Myxococcus xanthus: one gene and its partner. The protein of the gene in region 1 interacts with the protein of each later gene in a pairwise test. Links are inferred from orthologs where the notes say so. Each region holds a gene or a part of one and is shown on either strand. Other genes may lie near its edges. The genes, in order: BHS09_RS18885 and dnaE.

Region 1 (6,599 bases):
GCGGTTGGAGTTCCGCGGGTCGTTCGTGGAGCTGCTCCCTCAGGGATCCCAAGAAGTGCGGGATCTGACACTCGTGTCAGAGAAGGCAGGCGGGGACGGCTACCTGGTCCTCGTGGCAAAGGGAGACACGCCGGAGCGCCTGGAGGCATACGCGGCCGAATTGCAGACGCAATTGGAAGCGATGCCCGAGGTCCGCTACGTCGAGCACCGCTATGACGTGGACTTCTTCCGTCGAAATGCGCTGCTGTTATTGCCCATCGAGAAACTCGCTGCGTTGCGCCAGGACCTGACGGCGCGTGTGCGTTACGAGCGACAGCGCGCCAACCCCTTCTTCTTCGACCTGGGGGGCACGCCGGAGCCGCCGGACTTCGAGGCCATCGCGAAGAAGTACGCGCCGGACGCGCCCATGCGCGCGTCATTGGCCAGCGCGGACGGCACCGAAGTTTATTTGATGATCAAGCCGTCTGGGACGGCGGGGGACCTGGGGTTCGCACGGCGCTTCGTGGACCAGGCGATGGGCACCGGACGTACGCTCGCGGCGCAGCGCTATCCGGGCGTGACGCTGCAGGCCACGGGCAACTTCCAGGGGCGCATCGAAGAGGACGCGGTGATGCGCGGCGACCTGTCGCGCGCCGGCACGCTGTCCGCGCTCATCGCGGTGGGACTCATCCTGCTCGCCACGCGGCGGGTCGCGGCGCTGGCCGTCGTTGGCATCCCCGTCATGGTGGGCGTGGTGTTGACGTTCGCGGCGGCGCAGCTGGCCATCGGCCACCTCAACATCGTGACGGGTTTCCTCGTCGCCATCTTGATTGGCCTGGGCATCGAGTACGGCGTTCACCTGTGCATGCGGTACTGGGAGGAGCGGCGCACGCGTCCGGCCCGCGAGGCCATCGCCACGGCGGTGCGCGGCACCTTCAGCGGCGCGGTGACGTCCGCGGTGACGAACGCGGCGGCCTTCTTCGTGTTGCTGCTGGCCCAGTTCCAGGCCTTCAACCAGTTCGGCCTCTTGGCCGGCCTGGGGGTGCTGCTGGCCGTGTTGGCGACGTATGCGATGGGCCCCTCGCTGCTGGCCATCGCGGAGCGGCTGCGTCCGGCCCGCGTGGATGTGGCGGCCGAAGCCACCGCATCCCAGGTGTCCCAGCCGGAGCGGGCGTGGCGGCGCTGGCCCACGGGCGCCATCGCCGCGCTGGCGCTGTCGGTGGTGGGCTTCGCCGCGTTCTCCGTCTCCGTGGCGCCCCAACTGGGCTTCGAGACGGACATGCGCAAGCTCAAGGGCGAGTCCCCGGCATCGCGCCTGGATGACCGCGTCACCGAACAGCTGGGCCAGCCCCTCAACCCGGCCATCTTCCTGGTGGATGACGTGGCGCAGGCGGCGCAGGTGGAGGCCGTCATCGCGGAGGTGAAGCAGCGCAACGGCGCGGACTCCGCCATCCTCGACTCCGCGTCCCTCAATGACTTGCTGCCGTCCGATGTCGAGCGCCGGGAGGTGGAGCTGTCGGCTTTGCGCGAGGCCTTCCAAGGTCTGGAGGACCTGCCCGCGGAGCTTCGCGCGGACGCGCGGCTCCAGGAGTTCCAGCGGATGCTGGAGGCGAAGCCCTACGGCCTGGATGCGTTGCCGGTGGAGGTGCGCCGGCGCTTCGAGGCCACGGACGGGAAGGGCACCTTCCTGCTCCTGTTCCCCTCCGTCTCCAACTCCGACACCGAGGAGCTGCGGCGCTGGGCCACACAGATCGACCAGGTGGTGGAGGGCGTGAAGGCGCGCGGCATCGACATGGCCGTGCTGGACAGCAACCGCATCGCCGCGCGCATCTTCGCGCTGGTGAGCGCGGACGGACCGCTCATCCTGTGGTCCGCCGCCGCGGTGGTGTTCGTCGTCATCCTGGTGAGCCTGCGCAGCTTCAAGCGCGCGTTGCTCGTCACCGGGCCGCTGTTCCTGGGCATGACGTGCCTGGCGGGTGGCATGTACCTGTTCGACGTCCAGCTCAACTTCATCAACGCGGTGGTCCTGCCGAACCTGCTGGCCATCGCCGTGGACAACTCAGTGCATCTCTTCCACCGGTACGAGGAAGAGGGGCCCGGCTCGCTCGGCAAGGTGGTGCGCCACACGGGGCTGGCGGCCGTGGTGGCCACGCTGTCCAACGCGGCCGGGTATGGCGCGCTGCTGGTCGCCAACCACCAGGGCCTGCGGAGTATCGGTCAGATTGCGCTGCTGGGGGTCATGTGCACCTTCTTGGGGACCACGGTCTTCTTCCCCGCGCTGCTCGCCTTGCTGGAGCGGTGGAAGGGGCGCGAGGATGCGGTGGCGGGGAAGGGGGCGGTCGTTCAGAGCCTCGAACTCGGCGAATCTGGCGCGCAAGCCGCGCCGCCGGGGGAGCGTAAGTCGGCGTGAGTTCCTGGTATTCCCAAAGCGTTCGCGGTGAGGCGGTGCGCGTCCAGCTCACCACCGTGGACCTCATCATCGTCGTGTCGTGCGCGTTGGCTTCACTGCTCCTGCTGGGGCCGGGCCGGTGGGCGCCGGATGCGCTGCGCTGCGCGGGATTGTTCGCGGTGGTGGGCGTGGGGCCGCTCGTCCTCCGCACGGTGGCCGCGTCGTTCCCGGGGCACCGGTGGCTCCACGCCCTCGCGGACTGGTGGCTGCTGCCCACGGCGGTGATGACGCACGGCTGGCTGTCTCCCGTGGTGGACACGGTGAACCCCCTCCTCAAGGACGCGCAGTTGGTGGCGGCCGACCAGCGGCTCTTCGGCATGCAGGCGGCCGTGGTGCTGTCGCGCGTCGTCCCGGCGTGGCTCAACGACATCCTGCTGGTCTGCTACTACGGCCACTTCATCTGGGCGCTGGTGATGGGGCTGGTGCTCTACCGGCGCCCGGGCGGCGCGGAGTACGACGAGTACCTCACCGCCCTGGGGCTGCTCTTCTTCCTCAACTACGCGGCCTACGCGCTGGTGCCGGCGGTGGGGCCTCGCTACTTCCTGGTTGACGCGTTCGATGGGCCGCTGCAGGGCTCGCTGGCGCCGCTGCTGGATTCACTCATGCGCAAGCCGCTGTTCGCGCGTGACTGCTTCCCGTCGGGACACACCGGCGCCACGCTGCTGGTGCTGTACTACGCGTGGCGGTTCTCCCGCCGTGTCTTCTGGGTGATGTTGCTGCCGGGCCTGGGGCTCATCGCGGCCACGCTGGTGGGCCGTTTCCACTACGCCACGGACCTGCTCTGCGCGGTGCCCATGGTCATGGTGGTGACGGGGCTGGCGCTGGGCGTCTCCCGGGCGGCCCGCCAGCGCGAAGTGGTGAAGGACGCGCGTTCCGTGCCGGTGGACGCTATCGTCAGGCCCTGAGCGCCCGGACGGTACGCGGCGCGAGGAGCCGACGTCCATGTCCAGGCCCGTAGCCGCGCAGCGAGTCACCCGGTTCGCCACCACCGTCTTCTCCGAGTTCAGCGCCCTGGCCGCCCGCCACGGCGCGGTGAACCTGGGGCAGGGGTTCCCGGACTTCGACGGTCCGGCGGCCATCAAGGAAGCGGCGCAGCGCGCCATCCGCGACGGGGGCAACCAGTACGCCATGGGCGCGGGCGCCCGGGAGCTGCGCGTGGCCATCGCCGAGCACTCGGCGCGCTTCTACGGCCAGACGGTGGACCCGGACACCATGGTGACGGTGACGAGCGGCGCCACCGAGGCCATCCTCGACACGCTGCTGGGGCTGGTGGACCCGGGCGACGAGGTGGTGGCCTTCGAGCCCTTCTACGACTCCTACGACGCCAACATCACCTTCGTGGGGGCCACCGCGCGCTTCGTGCCGCTGCGCCCGCCGGACGCGGACCACGCGCAGTGGTGGTTCGACCGGGACGAGGTCCGCGCCGCCTTCAACCCGCGCACCCGGTTGCTCATCCTCAACACGCCGCACAACCCGACGGGGAAGGTGTTCACCCGCGATGAATTGACGTTCCTGGGCGAGCTGTGCGCCGAGTTCGACGTGAAGGTCCTCTCCGACGAGGTGTACGAGCACATCGTCTTCGAGCCCGCGCGCCACCTGCGTCCGGCCACGCTGCCCGGGCTGGCCGAGCGCACCGTGACGGTGAGCAGCGGCGGGAAGACGTTCAGCCTCACTGGCTGGAAGGTGGGCTGGGTCATCGCGCCGCCGCCGCTGCGGGACGCGGTGCAGCGGGCCCACCAGTTCGTGACCTTCGCCACCGCCGCGCCGCTGCAGGCCGCCATGGCGGAGGCACTACGGTTGCCAGACGCGTACTTCACGGAGCTGACGGCGTCCTACGCGGCGAAGCGGGAGCGGCTGCTCACCGGGCTGCGCGAGTCCGGGCTGACGGCGTTCGCCCCGGAGGGCAGCTACTTCATCCTCGCGGACATCGCGCGCCAGGGCTTCGCCGATGACGTGGCCTTCTGCCGCCACCTGGTGTCCGAGGTGGGCGTGGCGGCCATTCCGCCCAGCGTCTTCTATGGTCCGGCGCACCGGCACCTGGGGCAGGGGCTGGCCCGCTTCGCCTTCTGCAAGACGGAGGCGGTGCTGGACGAAGCCGTGCGCCGCCTGCGCGCGGGCCTGTCGTCGCGATGAGCTTCTTCGGTGAGCTCTACCTTCGCAGCACGCTGCCGTTCCTGTCGGAGGCCGTCACCGCGCGTGAGGTGGACTACCTGGCCCGAGCCTTCACGGACGTGGCGGGGCCGGCGCCGGTGGTGGACCTGGGGTGCGGCCATGGCCGCCACGCGGCGCGGCTGAACGCGGTGGGGCCTCTGGCCGGGCGCGTCATCGGGCTGGAGTTGGACGCACTGTCGTTGGCCATGCGGCGCCCGGGCTTCCCGGCGATCCAGGGAGACTTGCGGGCCCTGCCGTTTCGCGAAGCGTCTCTAGCGGGGGCCTACGCGTGGTACTCGACGCTGGCCGCCTTCACGGATGGCGAGCACATGCACATCCTCCGCGAGGTCGCGCGCGTGCTGCGGCCAGGAGGACGGTGGGTGTTCCAGACGGTGCCGTTCGAGCGACTGGCGGCGTCCCCCCGGGCGGCCTTCCGCGAGACGCTGCCGGATGGAAGCGTCCTGGAGGAGGAGAGCTGCTTCGACGCCTCGACGGGGCGGGACGAGGGACGTCGGACGCTGACCTCTCCGGAGGGTCGATGCCTGCGCGCGTCATATTCCCTTCGTTACTATCCCCTTGCGGATTGGGTGAGGCTGTTGGAAAGCACGGGATTTTCCGTCGTCTGGGTGCACGGTGGCCTGGCGGGTGGGCCGCTGGACGCGCAGTCAACCGACCTGATCGTGGGAGCGGAGCGGCGCCATGGCTGAGATGCAGGAACACTCCAGGGCGAGGTTGGGCTGGCTGGGCCAGTTGCCCAAGCAGGTCGACGTCTACGAAGTCGGTCCCCGGGACGGCTTGCAGAACGAGCTGCGCACGCTGCCCACGCGGGACAAGGCGCGCCTCATCAACGCGCTGGTGGCCGCGGGGGAGAAGCGCATCGAGGTGACGTCGTTCGTGTCACCCAAGTGGATTCCCCAGCTCGCGGACGCGGAGGAGCTGCTGCGGCTGGTGGGCCGGCGCGAAGGCGTCGTGTTCTCCGCGCTGGTGCCCAACCTCAAGGGCCTGGAGCGCGCGAAGGACGCGGGCCTGGAGGAGGCCGCCGTCTTCATCTCCGCCTCCGAGGCGCACTCGAAGAAGAACATCAACAAGAGCATCGCCGAGGCCGTGGTGGGCGCGCGCGAGGTGACGGCCTCCGCGCTGCAGGCGGGCATGCGCGTGCGCGGCTACCTGTCCACCGTGTGGGGCTGCCCCTACGAGGGCGACGTCCCGGTGGAGCGCGTGGTGGACATCTGCCGGCAGCTCGTGGATGCGGGCATCTACCAGCTCAGCCTGGGTGACACGATTGGCATCGGCACGCCGCGCCAGACGGAGGTCCTCCTGGAGGCACTGCTGAAGCACATCCCCGTGGAGAAGCTGGCGCTGCACCTGCACGACACGCGCGGCACCGCGCTGGCGAATGCGCTGGTGGGCCTGTCCGCGGGCGTGACGACCTTCGACGCCAGCATTGGCGGCCTGGGCGGGTGCCCCTACGCCCCGGGAGCGGCGGGGAACCTGGCCACCGAGGACGCCGTCTTCATGCTCCACGGCATGGGCGTGGACACCGGCATCAACCTGGACCGGCTGGTGGAGGCCGGGGAGATTGCCCAGGAGCTGATCGGCCGGAAGCTGGCGGGCAAGTACCTCCAGGCCGCGCTGGGCGAGCGTGAGAAGAAAGCCGCCCGCCGGGCCCAGACGTGAGCGAGCCCTGCCCAGTGCCGAGGTCATGAAGTACCTGACAGTCCTAAAATCCAGGTATCATTGAAAAATTCTGTTCGGACTTACGTTTTGAGGTGGTGAGCGGGTAGGGTTGAGGTCGTTTTGACCCCACCTGCTGCCTCAACGGGAAGTGCCGGATGAACGTCTCGCTTGATGCCGACGTCCTCGCGAGACGTTCGCAATCGCTGTTCGACGCCCACCAGGTGGCGCTGAGCCGCCGCACGGACCGGATGTTCGCCGTGCTGATGGGACTCCAGTGGGTCGCAGGGCTGGTGGTGGCCCTGGCGCTGTCCCCCCGGACGTGGAGCGGGACGTCCAGTCAGGT
Region 2 (7,956 bases), 2.8 Mb from region 1 along the record:
ATGTCATTTGTGTTCAAACAAACGTGCGAAATCGGACGCTTCGGGGTCAGGCCCGGATTCCGAGGCGGACGTGCCGCCCCTGTACGGCGTCGCGGAGGTTGCCTACAAGACTGCTCAGGCGCAGAGCACCCGTTCCCAGAAGGGCGAGCCGGTACATGAAGCCCGCGGTCCTCATCATCATCGGGGTGCTCACGGCGTTGGGTGGGGCCCTCTACCTGTCCTCGCGGCGCGCCGCGGAGCGCGGCGCGGGGGAGGCACGTCCCGCGGCGCAGGCGCCCGTGTCCACCCGCGCGGTGCGGACGGAAATCACGTTCCTCTACAGCTCGGAGAAGAAGGCGTGGGTGGAGGAGGCGGCGGCGGACTTCCAGAAGGCGCATCCGCTCATCCGGGTGAACCTGGTGGGCCGGGGCTCACTGGAGGCCGCGCAGGCCATCCTCGAAGGCCGTGAGCGGCCCACCGTGTGGAGCCCCGCCGACAGCGCGGTGCTGCGGATGCTGGAGTCGGACTGGGCCACGGACGCCACGCGCGAGCCGCTGTTCGCTTCGGAGGGCGAAGCGGCGCCGCGGCCGTTGGTGAAGACGCCGCTCGTCTTCGTGGCGTGGGAGGACCGGGCGGAGGTGCTCCAGCGCGCCAGTGGTGGGGGCGCGGTGTCCTGGAAGGTCATCCACGACGCGGTGGCCAGCGACCAGGGCTGGCCCGCGGTGGGCGGCCAGCCGGAGTGGGGCTTCGTGAAGCTGGGCCACACGGACCCCACGCGCTCCAACTCCGGGCTCCAGGCGCTGCTGCTGGCGTCGCTGGAGTTCTACGGCAAGCAGAGCGGACTGACGGTGGCCGACCTGCTGGAGCCGCGGTTCCAGACGTGGCTGAGCCAGTTGGAGCGGGGCACGGGCCGCTTCGAGCAGTCCACGGGCGCGCTGATGGCGGACATGGTCCGCTTCGGCCCGGCCCGCTACGACATCGCCGTGGTGTACGAGAACCTGGCCATCGCCCAGCTCTCCCAGCCGCCGGGGAACTGGGGGGCGCTGAAGGTCTTGTATCCGACGCTCACGTCCTGGAGCGACCATCCGGCGGCGGTGCTGGAAGGGGACTGGGTGCTGCCCCGCCAGCGTGAGGCCGCGCTGGAGTGGCTGCGCTATCTGCACAGCCGGCCGGTGCAGCAGCGCGCGCTGGCCTTCGGCTTCCGCCCCGCGGATGCCTCCGTGCCGCTGACGTCACCCGGCGAGGACAGCCCCTTCCCCCCGCTGGCCGCGCGCGGTCTCCAGGTGGACGTGCCAGACGGCGCGGAGGTCCCCGAGGGCGCGGTGGTCCGCAACCTCCTTACGCTGTGGTCGCGGCGGGTGGGCAACGCGCGGTCGCCGTAGCCGGCCGCTTCGCCCGGTGCGCCGCCGTCAGCCGCCGCGCGCCACCAGGTCGATGAAGCCGCGAATCCAGATGAGATTCACGGCGTCGCAGATGTCACGTGGTGTCGGCGTCGTCGTCTCCAGCGCGGCCGTGTAGGGCACTCCCTGGCGCGAGTACCAGTCGGTGACGCTGCCGTCGTGGTACTCGATGAGGCCGTCCGCGTCGGTGACGCTGTGGTCGTCCACCTTCTGGCTGCGCACCACCGCGACGTGCTTCGCGCTGGCCTCTACCAGCGGGCGGTAGGCGGCCTTGTCTCCGAAGGTGTACGCGTACGTCGACGCGCCGCCCAGGTAGTCATCCTGATGGATGTCGAGCGCGGCGGCCGGAGCGGCATAGCGCGCCAGCTCGCTGCGTATCGCGCGCGTCTCCTTGGGGCCGCCGTCATACAGCGCCCAGCGGAGGATGGGCCGCGCGACGTTCAGCTCGCCCACCCACTCCCCGGGGGCGACTTCGTAGCGGAGGAAGTCGTTGTTGGGCTTCTCGCCGCTGCGGTTATACCGGGTACCCGCCTCGAAGCCGGACGGGTTGATGCAGGGGTAGACGCGCAGCCCCACGCCGCGCTCCACCGCGTACGCCGCCACCGCCGGGAAGTGCTCGGCCAGGGTGAGGGGACCGGCGGGTTCCTCCCCGTGGAAACCGGAGGTGATGACCAGCCAACGCTCTCCCGGGACGACGAGCCGGAAGAGGGGGTAGTCCTGGTCCCCTTCCGTCACGCGGCCGTATTCGGAGACGTCCGCGACCTGAGCGTGGGCGCGGATCCGCTTTGCGTAGTCGGTGTAATTCACGCACCTAAACTAGCCGTGCTCCGCCGCCCCGCCCACCCTTTCCCGCAAGCACACACCCCACCTGTCCTGCCGCCACGGTGGCGTGCGCGTGGACTACGGGCCTACGTGTTCGCGGAACTGTTCGGCCAGCTCCTTGCGCTGCTGCGGCGTCAGCGTGCCGTGGACCTCCAGGGCGGCGTCTGTCGCCTGGTGAGCGAAGGCGCGCATGGCCTCGATGCGCGCGTCCACCAGTGCGTGGAGCTTCTGCCGGTCCGGCGTGTCCGACGCGAGCTGTTGGAAGGCCTCCTCGCGCACCGCGCGGTGCTCCTGCATCAGCTGCACCCCGTCGGAGAACAGGCGGTCCTTCACCGCGTGGATGGACTGGCGCTGGGACTCGGTGGCGTCCAGCGTGTCCAGCTTGTCGTCGAGCTTCCACGTCACCAACTGCTTCACGCGCTCCGGGTCCTTGCCCCAGCGGGGGCCTCCCCTCAGCGCGAAGCCGCTGAGCAGCGCGACGGCGAGCATCGCGGAACCGACCACGGCGAACCTCTTCATCATGGCTCTCTCCTGGGTGGAGCGCGGACGGCTCCACGTGAAGTCGCCACCACTCGCGGCGACGGTGGGCAATGTGCCGGCCCGCCGTTGCTGGGATTTGTACGAGGCGTGAAGAAGTATGAAGCCGCCCGTACGCTCACCGGGCCAGGGGCCACGTCCCGGCGCCCGAGGCTTGGACGCATCGTGACTTCCACGGAGACGGGCGGTGGGAAGGGCGGGCCGTTAGCCTTCCGTCCAGGGCTTCCGCTCGTGGCGGAACGCCGCAAGAGGCCGATTTTCCGGCCTCGCCCGCGCTTCTCCGCCAGGGGCAACACTGGACTGGCGAGCAGGGGAGCACGGCCCTAGTGTTCGGCGGCACCCCGGCCTCCAGGAGCGGAACGCGCTTATGTCCTTTACCCACCTCCACCTGCACACCCTCTACTCGCTCCTCGATGGGGCGATCCGGATGAAGGACCTCATCAAGACGGTGAAGGAGAAGGGGATGAGCAGCGTTGCCGTGACGGACCACGGCAACATGTTCGGCGCCATCGACTTCTACAAGAAGGCGAAGGACGCCGGCATCAAGCCGATTCTGGGCATGGAGGCCTACGTCGCCGGACCGAAGGGGCGTGAGGACCGCTCCGAGAAGGTCTCCCACCACCTCATCCTGGTGGCGAAGAACGCGGAGGGCTACGCCAACCTGCGCTACCTCTCCTCCACCGCGTACATGCACGGGTTCTACTACCACCCGCGCATCGACAAGAAGGTGCTCGCCGAGCACAGCAAGGGCCTGTTCGCGCTCACCGCGTGCCTGGGTGGTGAAGTCACCAGCGCGTGCTTCCGCGGCGACATGGACCACGCCCGGCGCGCGGCGCAGGAGTACAAGGACATCTTCGACCCGGGGCACTTCTTCCTGGAGGTGCAGTCCAACGGGATGCCGGAGCAGGACAAGGCGAACGAGAACCTCAAGCAGCTCTCGCGCGACCTGGACATCCCGCTGTGCGCCACCGCGGACGCGCACTACATCAAGCGCGAGGACGCGCGCGCCCACGAACTGCTCATGTGCATCGCAAGCGGCAAGACGCTGGCGGATGGCAAGCGCATGAAGCACTCCACGGACAAGCTCTACGTCACCAGTCCCACGGAGATGCTGGAGTTCTTCAAGGACACGCCCGAGGCGGTCCACAACACCCAGCGCATCGCCGAGCAGTGCAACCTGGAGCTCAAGCTGGGCAAGCCCATGCTGCCCACCTTCAAGGTGCCCGACAGCCACACGCCGGACAGCTACATGGCGGAGCTGGCGTATGAGGGCCTGCGCGAGCGCTTCAAGGAGCTGGCGGCCACTGTCACCTATCCCATCGACCGCGAGCAGTACCAGGCGCGGCTGGCGCTGGAGATTGGCGTCATCCAGAAGATGGGGTTCTGCGGCTACTTCCTCATCGTCCAGGACTTCATCAACTGGGCGAAGAAGATGAACATCCCCGTGGGCCCCGGCCGTGGCTCCGGCGCCGGCAGCCTCGTCGCCTACGCGCTGCGCATCACCGACGTGGACCCCATCCCGTACAACCTCCTGTTCGAGCGCTTCCTCAACCCGGAACGCGTGTCGATGCCCGACTTCGATATCGACTTCTGCCAGGACCGCCGGGACGAGGTCATCCAGTACGTCGGCCGCAAGTACGGCGAGATGAACGTGGGGCAGATCATCACCTTCGGCTCGCTGAAGGCGAAGAGCGTGCTGCGCGACGTGTGCCGCGTGTTCGCGCTGCCCTTCAGCGAAGGTGACCGCATCGCGAAGCTGGTCCCGGAGGTGCTCAACATCACCTTGAAGGAGGCCATCGAGATGGAGCCTCGCCTCAAGGAGATGATGGAGACGCCCTCCAACATCGGTGAGGTGGAAGGCAAGCCCGTCACCACGAAGGACGTGCTCGAAATCGCGCTCGCGCTGGAGGGCCTGCACCGCCAGCCCGGCATGCACGCCGCGGGTGTGGTGATTGCCGACAAGCCGCTGTGGGAGTTCGTGCCCGTCTACCAGCCGCCGGGTGAGAAGACGCTCATCACCCAGTTCGCCAAGGACGAGGTGGAAGCGGCCGGCCTGGTGAAGTTCGACTTCCTCGGTCTGAAGACGCTCACGGTGATTCAGCACGCGCTGGACCTGGTGAAGCGCAACCACGACAAGGACATCCCGCGGCACGAGATCCCGCTCAACGACGAGAAGACCTGGGAGCTGATGGCCAAGGGCGACACGGCCGGCGTCTTCCAGATGGAGTCCAGCGGCTTCACGGAAATGGTCGTGAAGCTCAAGCCGAACTGCTTCGAAGACGTCATCGCCGCCGGCGCGCTCTACCGCCCGGGTCCGCTGGACTCCGGCATGGTGGACGTCTTCATCAACCGCAAGCACGGCCGGGAGAAGGTGTCGTACCCGCACCCCGCGCTGGAGCCGGTGCTCAAGGACACCTACGGCGTCATCGTGTACCAGGAGCAGGTGATGCAGATTTCGCAGGTCCTGGGTGGCTACACCCTGGGCCGCGCGGACCTGCTTCGCCGCGCCATGGGCAAGAAGAAGGCCGAGGTCATGCAGGCCGAACGGGCCGGCTTCCTCGAGGGCTGCGCGAAGAACAACGTCGACCTCAAGGTCGCCGGTGAAATCTTCGACCTGATGGAGAAGTTCGCCGAGTACGGCTTCAACAAGAGCCACTCGGCGGCCTACGGCCTGGTCACCATCCACACGGCCTGGCTGAAGGCGCACTTCCCCTGCGAGTTCATGGCGGCCCTTCTCTCCAGTGAGAAGGACAACACGGACAAGGTGGTGAAGCACATCGGCGAGGCGCGCGAGTCGGGCCTCGAGGTGCTGCCGCCGGACGTGAATCAGTCCGACATGGAATTCGGCGCGGTGAGCGGGAAGATTCGCTTCGGCCTGGGCGCCATCAAGGGCGTGGGCGAGGGCGCCATCGAGTCCATCCTGGAGGCGCGCAAGGACGGCCCCTTCAAGAGCCTGTTCGACTTCTGCGAGCGCGTGGACAGCCGCAAGGTGAACCGGAAGGTGATGGAAGCGCTGGTGAAGGCGGGCTCCTTCGACTTCGAGAAGCGCTCACGCCGGCAGATTTTCGACACCATCGAGAAGGCGATGAACCGCGGCTCGGCCAGCCAGAAGGACAAGGCGGCCGGGCAGAGCTCGCTGTTCGGCATGTTGGCCGGCCCGTCCACGGATGGCGGTGGCGGCGGGCTGAAGGACGACTACGTCGAGGTGGAGGACTGGTCGGAGAAGGAGCGGCTGTCGCTGGAGAAGGAGGCCATTGGCTTCTACGTGTCCGGCCATCCGCTGCACCAGTACGACAAGGAGCTGAAGCGCTACGCGCGGCCGATTACGGCGGTGCAGCGCGCGCGCAAGGACGACAAGCTCACGGTGGCGGGCATCGTCACGGTGCTGCGCGAGCGGCCCACGAAGACGGGCAAGCGCATGGCGTGGGTGACGATTGAGGACTTGTCCGGCTCCATCGAGCTGGTGTGCTTCCCGGGCAAGGACGGCACGCGCAACGTGATGGGCCGGGACGGCAAGTGGGCGAAGCAGGGGCCCAAGCCGGGGTTCGAGAACTGGGAGCACCTGCTCAAGTCGGACGACCCCATCCTGGTGTCCGGCACGGTGCAGATCAGCCAGCGTGACGAGGACTCGCCGACGCCGGAGCTCATCGTCGACGACATCCAGAGCCTCAAGGCGGTGCGTGAGAAGCGCACCAAGCGCCTGGAGTTGCGCGTGCCGGCGGACCTGCTCACGGAGGAGCGGGTGGCGAAGCTGCACGAACTGGCGAAGAAGTACGCCGGCGCCACGCCCGTGGCGGTGAGTGTGCTCTTCAAGGGCGAGGGCGAGGCGCTCATCGGCAACACGTCCATCAAGGTGCAGGTGAATGACGACCTGCTGCTCGCGGTGGACCGCCTGTTCGGCATGCGGGTGGTGGAGTTCGGCTGACGTCTTGAATCGGAGGCCTGAATGGACGGGACCTACAAGTCGCTGCGCATCGAGAAGAACGAAGGCGTCGCCGAGCTGGTGCTGACCGGCCCCGGCAAGGGCAACGCCATGGGGCCCGACTTCTGGCGGGAAATGCCCGAGGCCATCCGCGCGCTGGATGCGGATGACTCCGTCCGCGTCGTGCTGGTTCGCGGCGAGGGCAAGCACTTCACCTTCGGCCTGGACCTCATGGGGATGATGGAATCCCTGGGGCCGCTGCTCACCGGCGACGGCAACCTGGCCCTGGAGCGCTTGAAGCTGCTGTCGCTGATTGGCGACATGCAGCAGGCCACCGAGGGCATGGCCCGCTGTCGCAAGCCCGTCATCGCCGCCGTGCACGGTTGGTGCATCGGTGGCGGCATGGACCTCATCGCCGCGTGTGATTTCCGGTACTGCTCCCAGGACGCGAAGTTCTCCCTGCGCGAGGTGAAGGTGGGCATCGTCGCCGACCTGGGCGCGCTCCAGCGCCTGCCTCGCATCATCGGCGAGGGCCACACGCGTGAGCTGGCCTACACCGGTGGCGACGTGGACGCGGCGCGTGCCTTGCGCATGGGGCTCGTGAACGAGGTGTTCCCCTCGCCGGAGGCCCTGCTGGAGGAGGCCCGGGCGACCGCGAAACGCATCTCCGAAAATGCCCCGCTTGTCGTCCAGGGCGCCAAGCAGGTCATGGAGTACTGCGCGGACAAATCCATCGCGGATGGCCTGCGTTATGTGGCGGTATGGAACTCCGCGTTCCTCCAGTCCCATGACCTGGCCGAAGCCTTTTCCGCATTCGTGGAACGCCGACCCCCTCACTTTCAGGGGCGCTGAGCCCCCGGCCGTAGGGGCTTTCGTCCCGCGTGTTGCCGATGCGAGAATTCCAGGAACAGCTTGGATTCGGAGTCCGGCGACATGACGGAAAGCATCGCGCTGCTGGGGTACGGCCGCTTTGGCCGTGCCCTGTCTGGCCTCCTGCTGGAAGCGGGCATCTCGCATCGGGTGTTCGAGCCGCGCCAGGACGACGTGCCCGACGCGCTGAGGGCACCGACGCTCGCGGAGGCCGTCGAGGGCGCGGAGTTGGTGGTGCTCGCCATGCCCGTGTCTGGAATGCGCTCGGTGCTGGAGGCGCTTCGCCCGCGCCTGTCGCCCGCGCAGACGGTGCTCGACGTCGGAAGCGTCAAGGTGCGGCCCGTGCAGGTGCTGGCCTCCGTGCTGGGGCGGGACATCCCCTGGGTGGGCACGCATCCGCTGTTCGGCCCGGCCAGTCTGGCGAGG

What was found.
Region 2: the proteins of BHS09_RS18885 (region 1) and dnaE interact in binary tests that used the Escherichia coli proteins (3 or more experiments, as listed by UniProt). The link is inferred for Myxococcus xanthus from one-to-one orthologs.

Annotation. Positions count from the first base shown.
Region 1 is NZ_CP017174.1:4,517,845-4,524,443, forward strand. The notes cover bases 2,666-5,465. They hold BHS09_RS18885 (aminotransferase class I/II-fold pyridoxal phosphate-dependent enzyme), read left to right. Parts: upstream 2,666-3,370; coding sequence 3,371-4,561; downstream 4,562-5,465. Other genes in these bases: BHS09_RS18880 (phosphatase PAP2 family protein), read left to right, coding at 2,666-3,333; BHS09_RS18890 (class I SAM-dependent methyltransferase), read left to right, coding at 4,558-5,286; BHS09_RS18895 (hydroxymethylglutaryl-CoA lyase), read left to right, coding at 5,279-5,465. Also shown: BHS09_RS18875 (efflux RND transporter permease subunit), read left to right, coding at 1-2,389; more of BHS09_RS18880, read left to right, coding at 2,425-2,665; more of BHS09_RS18895, read left to right, coding at 5,466-6,256; BHS09_RS18900 (methyl-accepting chemotaxis protein), read left to right, coding at 6,412-6,599. UniProt on the Escherichia coli protein: Shows aminotransferase activity with methionine and histidine as substrates, and to a lesser extent also with phenylalanine.
Region 2 is NZ_CP017174.1:7,309,174-7,317,129, reverse strand. Bases 2,707-6,863 are described here. They hold dnaE (DNA polymerase III subunit alpha), read left to right. Parts: upstream 2,707-3,105; coding sequence 3,106-6,663; downstream 6,664-6,863. Other genes in these bases: BHS09_RS29975 (crotonase/enoyl-CoA hydratase family protein), read left to right, coding at 6,685-6,863; BHS09_RS29985 (Spy/CpxP family protein refolding chaperone), read right to left, coding at 2,707-2,723. In the rest of the region: BHS09_RS29995 (substrate-binding domain-containing protein), read left to right, coding at 156-1,361; BHS09_RS29990 (M14 family metallopeptidase), read right to left, coding at 1,389-2,186; more of BHS09_RS29985, read right to left, coding at 2,280-2,706; more of BHS09_RS29975, read left to right, coding at 6,864-7,512; BHS09_RS29970 (prephenate dehydrogenase/arogenate dehydrogenase family protein), read left to right, coding at 7,594-7,956. UniProt on the Escherichia coli protein: DNA polymerase III is a complex, multichain enzyme responsible for most of the replicative synthesis in bacteria. This DNA polymerase also exhibits 3' to 5' exonuclease activity. The alpha chain is the DNA polymerase catalytic subunit.